Regions from separate parts of the Streptomyces sp. NPDC005805 genome, predicted to be linked through region 2. Evidence: riboswitches for the same ligand, from Rfam matches in the RefSeq annotation. Region 2 holds a riboswitch; each other region holds the start of a gene.
The links. Region 2 has a riboswitch for cobalamin ahead of metE (5-methyltetrahydropteroyltriglutamate--homocysteine S-methyltransferase). Riboswitches for the same ligand answer to the same signal wherever they lie in the genome.
Positions count from the first base shown of each region.

Region 1: another riboswitch for cobalamin. It lies ahead of ABZ457_RS07655 (ABC transporter substrate-binding protein); the one in region 2 lies ahead of metE (5-methyltetrahydropteroyltriglutamate--homocysteine S-methyltransferase).
Region 3: another riboswitch for cobalamin. It lies ahead of ABZ457_RS21780 (CoA-acylating methylmalonate-semialdehyde dehydrogenase); the one in region 2 lies ahead of metE (5-methyltetrahydropteroyltriglutamate--homocysteine S-methyltransferase).

Region 1 covers NZ_JBEXXN010000009.1:30,791-33,044, reverse strand. Annotated here, with positions in the region: gene ABZ457_RS07665 (amino acid permease) at 1-438, shown strand, start outside; gene ABZ457_RS07660 (M67 family metallopeptidase) at 529-957, shown strand; cobalamin riboswitch at 1,049-1,171, shown strand; gene ABZ457_RS07655 (ABC transporter substrate-binding protein) at 1,205-2,197, shown strand.
Region 2 covers NZ_JBEXXN010000002.1:230,590-232,843, reverse strand. Annotated here, with positions in the region: partial or broken gene metE (5-methyltetrahydropteroyltriglutamate--homocysteine S-methyltransferase) at 1-1,338, opposite strand, end outside; cobalamin riboswitch at 1,471-1,697, opposite strand; gene ABZ457_RS02640 (3-hydroxybutyryl-CoA dehydrogenase) at 1,966-2,254, opposite strand, start outside.
Region 3 covers NZ_JBEXXN010000042.1:13,555-15,808, reverse strand. Annotated here, with positions in the region: gene ABZ457_RS21780 (CoA-acylating methylmalonate-semialdehyde dehydrogenase) at 1-1,303, opposite strand, end outside; cobalamin riboswitch at 1,517-1,715, opposite strand; cobalamin riboswitch at 1,906-1,979, shown strand; gene ABZ457_RS21775 (DUF4430 domain-containing protein) at 2,136-2,254, shown strand, end outside.

The sequences.
Region 1 (2,254 bases), on a different contig from region 2:
GCCTTCGGCAAGCTCAACCGCCGCCGCACCCCGGCCGTCGGCATCGGCGTCTCGGTCTGCCTCATGGGCATCGGCGTGGTCCTCAACTACGTCGTCCCGGAGAAGGCGTTCGGCTATGTGGTCTCCGTCGCCACCGCCGCTGGTATCTGGACCTGGATGATGATCCTCATCAGCCATATCCGCTACCGCTCCGCCGTGGACGCCGGCCGGCTGCGCGCCTCCTCCTTCCCGGCCCCGGGCGGCGCGCTGTTCAGCTGGGTGGCGCTGATCTTCCTGGCCGGCGTGACCTGCATGATCGCCTACGACAAGGACGCCCGCGTCTGCCTGTACGTGGCCGCGTTCTGGGCCGTCTGCCTGGCGGTCGGCTGGCGGGTCCTCAAGAAGGGCGACCCGCAGATCGCCGAGCGCGAGCGCGAGACCTCGTCGATCGGCGGCTGACCCCCGGGGCGCGGCCCGCGTCCCACCGGTCGTCTCAGTGGGCGGTCTCCGGATCTCGGATCCGGAGGCCGCCCGCTTATTCTGTCGCCCATGCTGACCATCACCCGAGCCCTGTTCGACCGGATCGTGGCCCACGCCCGCGAGGACCACCCCGACGAGGCGTGCGGAGTCGTCGCGGGCCCGGAGGGCTCCGGGCGCCCCGAGCGCTTCATCCCCATGCTGAACGCCGCCCGGTCGCCCACGTTCTACGAGTTCGACTCGGCCGACCTCCTCAAGCTCTACCGCGAGATGGACGACAACGACGAGGAGCCGGTGGTCATCTACCACTCCCACACGGCCACCGAGGCGTACCCCTCGCGCACCGACGTCTCCTACGCCAACGAGCCCGGCGCCCACTACGTCCTGGTCTCCACCGCGGACACCGACGACGCGGGCCCCTTCCAGTTCCGCTCGTTCCGCATCGTGGACGGTGTGATCACGGAGGAAGACGTGGAGGTCGTGGACGCGTACCCGGTCTGACGGACTCCGGGACGGCGGGCGGTGGACGGGCCCCGGCCGGGGGCGGTGCCGGGGCGGATCGGGACCGGCGGCATACTGAGCCCGATCATCCGATCAACGACACCAGGGCGGCAGGGTCCAGGAAGCCGGTGCGACACCGGCACGGTCCCGCCACTGTGACCAGGCTCCGCGCCTGGAAGTCAGGAACTGACCTGCCGCCTGCTCCGACCGGCCAGGGGACGTGGACATCCCCGGAGGAGGCCCCGCCATGCCCAGGCACCCGTACGCCCTGACGGCCGCCGCCGTCACCGCCCTGCTGGTCCCGCTGACCGGCTGCGGCGCCGGCACCACCGAGACGAAGCCCGACCGCAAGGCGGCGGCCCCCGGCTTCCCCTACACGGTCTCCAACTGCGGCACCAAGACGACCTTCGACGCCCCGCCGGAGCGCGTCGTCACCATGAACCAGCACGTCACCGAGGTGATGCTCGCCCTCGGGCTGGAGAAGTCCCTGATCGGCACGGCCTATCTGGACGACGCGGTGCTGCCCGCGTACAAGAAGGCGTACGACAGCGTCCCGGTGCTCGCCAAGGAGTACCCCTCCAAGGAGAAGCTCCTCGCCGCGAACCCGGACTTCGTCTACGGCGGTTACGCGAGCGCCTTCGACGCCAAGGACGGGCTCAGCCGCGACGACCTCGCGAAGTCGGGCGTCGACAGCCGCCTCAACATCGAGAGCTGCACCGACCGCCCGGCCACGATGGACGACGTCTACCGCGAGATCGACGAGGTCGGCCGCACCTTCGGGGTCGCGGACCGGGCGAAGACCTGGAACGAGGAGGCCCGGAAGCGGGTCGCCGCGACCGCCGGGAAGCTGAAGGGCACGGAGCCGGTCTCGGTCTTCGTCTACGACAGCGGCGACAAGACGGCGTTCACCGCGGGCGGCAAGGGCATCGGCAACGAGATGATCACCCGGGCCGGCGGGCGGAACGTCTTCGCCGACCTGGACAAGGCCTTCGGCGACGCGAGCTGGGAGCAGGTCGTGGCCCGCAAGCCGGAGGTCGTCGTGATCTACGACTACGGGTCCACGACCGTGGAGCAGAAGAAGAAGCGCCTCCTGGAGGACCCGGCCCTCGCGGACGTCCCGGCGATCCGCAACAAGCGCTTCGCGGTGCTGCCGCTCTCCGACGCGGTCCTCGGCGTCCGCGCGCCGGACGCCGTCGCCCGCCTCGCCGACCAGCTCCACCCGTCCGGCCCGAAGGGCTGACCCGGTGCGCCCTTCCCCGCGCCGCGTCCCTCCACCGGCCGGAGGCCGGGCGGGCTC
Region 2 (2,254 bases):
GATGGTGGTGGTCGGCAGCAGCGGCAGGCCGAGGTGCGCGCGCTGGGCGGCGGTGCGGTCGGCGTACGGCTGGGAGCGGCGGCCGTCGGCGTCGGTGATCGCGGCGGCGCGGGCGCGCACGGCCGGGTCCCGGGTGATGGGGGAGCCGGCGCGGGAGGCCAGGTCGGCCCGGTTGGCGGCGAGTTCGGCGGCGATCGCGCCGGTGCCGCGGGACAGCCCGGTGGCCAGGGTGACGATCTCGGCGGTCTTCTGCTCGGCGAAGGCCAGCCAGCGCAGCACCTGCGGGTCGATGTCCCGCTCGGCGGCCGCGTCGAACGGGACGTGCAGCAGGGAGCAGGACGCCGAGACGTCGACCCGGCCGGCCAGCCCGAGCAGGGTGCCGAGGGTGGTCAGCGACTTCTCCAGGTCGTTGATCCAGATGTTGCGGCCGTCCACGACACCGGCGACCAGCCGCTTGCCGGGCAGTCCGCCGACGGCGGCGAGGGCGTCCAGGTTGGCGGCGGCGGGCCCGGTGAAGTCCAGGGCGAGACCGTCGACGGGGGCCTTGGCGAGGACCGGGAGGGCGTCGCCGAGCCGGTCGAAGTAGGAGGCGACCAGCAGCTTCGGCCGGTCCGCGAGCCCGCCGAGGTCGCGGTAGGCGCGGGTGGCGGCGTTCAGCTCGGCCGGGGTGCGGTCCTGCACCAGGGCGGGCTCGTCGAGCTGCACCCACTCGGCGCCGGCGGCCCGCAGGTCGGCCAGGACTTCCGCGTACACCGGCAGCAGCCGGTCCAGCAGGGTCAGCGGGTCGAAGTCGGCGGCGACCCCGGGGGCGGGCTTGGCGAGCAGCAGGTACGTGACGGGGCCGACGAGCACCGGGCGGGGCGTGAGGCCCAGGGCCAGGGCTTCCGTCAGCTCGGCGACCTGCTTGGCCGAGTCGGCCGTGAAGACGGTGTCCGGGCCCAACTCGGGCACCAGATAGTGGTAGTTGGTGTCGAACCACTTGGTCATTTCCAGCGGGGCGACCTGCTGGGTCCCGCGGGCCATGGCGAAGTAGCCGTCCAGGGCGTCCGCGGCGACGGCCGCGCGGTGCCGCTCGGGGATCGCGCCGACCATGACGGAGGTGTCCAGGACGTGGTCGTAGAAGGAGAAGTCACCGGTGGGGACCTCGTGGACGCCGGCGGCGGCGAGCCGCTGCCAGTGGGTGCGGCGCAGACCGGCGGCGGTCTCGTGCAGGGCCCCGGCCGTGACCCGGCCCTTCCAGTACCCCTCGATCGCCTTCTTCAGTTCCCGGTTCCGCCCCTGGCGGGGGTAGCCGTAGACGGTGGCGCCTGCTGCCGCGGCTGCGGACTTCGGTGTCACGGAACTCTCCTTCGCGAGTTTGTGTGAACAACCCCGGCCACGCCACGGGTACACGAAGGAGCGGGCGCACGGACGACCGTGCCACCGCTGCCGCCGACCCACCCGCGAGGTCACCGAGATCTCCGCGCGCGACTGTCGCGCACGGGCAGTGGCAGGTCTTCGGACTCGCGGGCACGCCCTGACGACGTACGTCAGGCCACCTACTGGCCGTCGCTTCCCGGGCCCCCGCTGGGACCCAGTGCATGTGACGGCGTTCGTTCCCGCTCACCGCTGCGGGGCAGTCCCGGATTCCCACCGGGTTCCCTCTTGCGACGCATCCCGCCTGGCTGACGGGGCGAACCAGCTGCACGGAACAGCCTAGACGCCGCCGCCTCGCGGCGGGGTAGGGCGTCCACGTGGCGGACGCGGGCGTGGGACGCGGTGGCCTCCCGCGGGCCGGGCGACGGGCGCGGCGCGCACGGCGGGCGTGGGACGCACGGCGGGCGCGGGGCGGCTCACTCGTACCGCCCCGCGCCCGCCTCCACAGCGGCAGCGTACGGACCCCCTCAGGTCCCGGCTGCCTCGCACCGGGGTCCCTCAACCCCGGCCGTTTCCGCCCGGGGTCGCCCCCGGTCGCAGGTCCCGGGGTCACCCCCGGTCGTAGGTGTGGAACCCCCGCCCGCTCTTGCGGCCCAGCAGGCCGGCCTCCACCATCCGCTGGAGCAGCGGGGGAGGGGCGTACAGGGGCTCCTTGAACTCGTCGTACAGAGATTGCGCGATCGAGGCCACCGTGTCGAGCCCGATCAGGTCCGCGAGTTTCAGCGGCCCCATCGGATGGGCGCAGCCCAGCTCCATCCCGGCGTCCACGTCGGCCGCGGTCGCGAACCCGGACTCGGCCATCCGGATCGCCGACAGCAGGTACGGCACCAGCAGCGCG
Region 3 (2,254 bases), on a different contig from region 2:
TGCCGGTGTTCACCCGGCGGGTGAAGTCGCGGGCGGTGTCGCCGTCGCGGGTGAAGAGGGCGACGCCGTTGCCGAAGGGGTGCTCGCTGGGCAGGCGCAGGGCCTCCTCGTAGTCGGCGGCGCGGACCACCGAGAGCACCGGGCCGAAGATCTCCTCGCGGTAGATCCGCATCGAGGGGGTGACCCGGTCGAAGAGGGAGGCGCCGGCGAAGAAGCCGTTCTCGTGGCCCGGGAGGACGAAGTCCCGGCCGTCGACGACGAGTTCGGCGCCCTCGGTGACGCCGATGTCGACATAGCGGCGGACCCGGTCCAGGGCGTCGCGGCCGACCAGCGGCCCGAAGTCGGCCTCGGGGTCGTCGGAGCGGCCGATGCGCAGGGTGCCGACGCGTTCCCGCAGGGCGGCCACCAGGGCGTCGGCGGTCTCCTCGCCCACCGGGACGGCGACGGAGACGGCCATGCAGCGTTCGCCGGCGGAGCCGTAGCCCGCGCCGACGAGGGCGTCCACGGCCTGGTCCAGGTCGGCGTCCGGCATGACGATCATGTGGTTCTTGGCGCCGCCGAAGCACTGGGCGCGCTTGCCGTGCCGGGCGGCGGTGGCGTAGACGTGCTGGGCGACGGGGGTGGAGCCGACGAAGCCGACGGCGTCCACGCGGGGGTCCTCCAGCAGGGTGTCCACGGCCTCCTTCGCGCCGTTGACGACGTTGAGCACACCGGGCGGAAGGCCCGCCTCCACGAAGAGTTCGGCGAGCCGCAGCGGCACGGAGGGGTCGCGTTCGGAGGGCTTGAGAACGAAGGCGTTCCCGCAGGCGAGCGCGGGGGCGGCCTTCCAGAGGGGGATCATCGCCGGGAAGTTGAACGGGGTGATGCCGGCGACCACGCCGAGGGGGCTGCGCAGGGAGTGCACGTCGATGCCGGTGCCGGCGTTGTCGGTGAACTCGCCCTTGAGGAGGTGCGGGATGCCCGCGGCGAACTCGACGACCTCCAGGCCGCGCTGGAGGTCGCCGTGCGCGTCGGGGACGGTCTTGCCGTGCTCGGCGGAGAGCAGACGGGCGAGTTCGTCCCGTTCGCCCTCGACGAGCTGGAGGAAGCGCATCAGGACGCGGGCCCGGCGCTGCGGGTTCCACGCGGCCCATTCGGGCTGTGCGGCCGCGGCGTCGGCGATCGCGGCGCGGGTCTCCTCCGCCCCGGCGAGCGGGACGTGCGCCTGGACGGCGCCGGTGTTGGGGTCATGGACGTCGGCGAAGAGCCCGGAGGTGCCGGGCGTGCGCTTTCCGCCGACGAAATGTGTCAGTTCACGGACCATGGAAGCCTGCTCTCGTCAGGTGAGATCCGGGGATGGCACGGCAGGCCGGCGCGGCGCACCGGTCGGGTGCGGGCGCGCGGAACCACCGTGGGACGCGGAGGCCGGAGGGCCGTCGAGGGGCTACGAAAGCGCGGGAACGCGGGTGTGCCTCGCCGGATCACCAGGATCACGGGTACGGACCGGTGCCATGCGTGTCTGCTCCATCCTCGTGGACAACACGGAACATCCCGCGGCCGGTATCCTGACTCCCGGATCAGCGCACGCCCTCCGGCCTTCCCGGCGGATCTCTCCGCCGGTGGCCTTCCTCGCTGGAGGACGCACTCCCCGGTCACAGTGGCGGGACCGCGCCGGATTCACACCGGCTTCCCTGCACCGCGGGCCTTTGGGCGCGACCATATAGTTGGACGTCCTACTAAGTCCACCCCACCGCGCCGCCCGCCGCCGCCCGCCGGGCACGGGCCGCCGCCCCCGGAGCGCCAACTTCCGTCCGCCACAAGCGGATCGGCCGGTACCGGTGGCCGCGCGACGAAGCCGCGCCCTACGATGCGTCTGCCCCGGGGGCGGGTCCCCCGGTGCGGACAACCGAATGGCTGGCACAAGCGGGGGAAGTCCGGTGGGAATCCGGCGCTGACCTGCAACCGTGTGCGGCGCGCGTGCGCCGCGAGTCGGAGCACCCGCTGTGCGAGCGGTACCGCTTCCCACTGTCACGGTCTGCAGCGCGAAGCCCCGAGCCCGGTCCGCCGGCCTCCGTACGCCCATGGGCGTGTGCGGGCGTCGTGCGTCCCGGGGGCGTCGCGGTTCGCGGACCCGCCACGCCCCAGGAGGGCCGTCCATGCACCGCACCACCGTCCACCGCGCCCTGGTCACCGCCACGGCGCTGGGCCTCGCCCTGACCACCGCGCCCGCCGCCGCCCAGGCCGTGCCGGCGTCCGCGTCCGCGCACATCGCCGC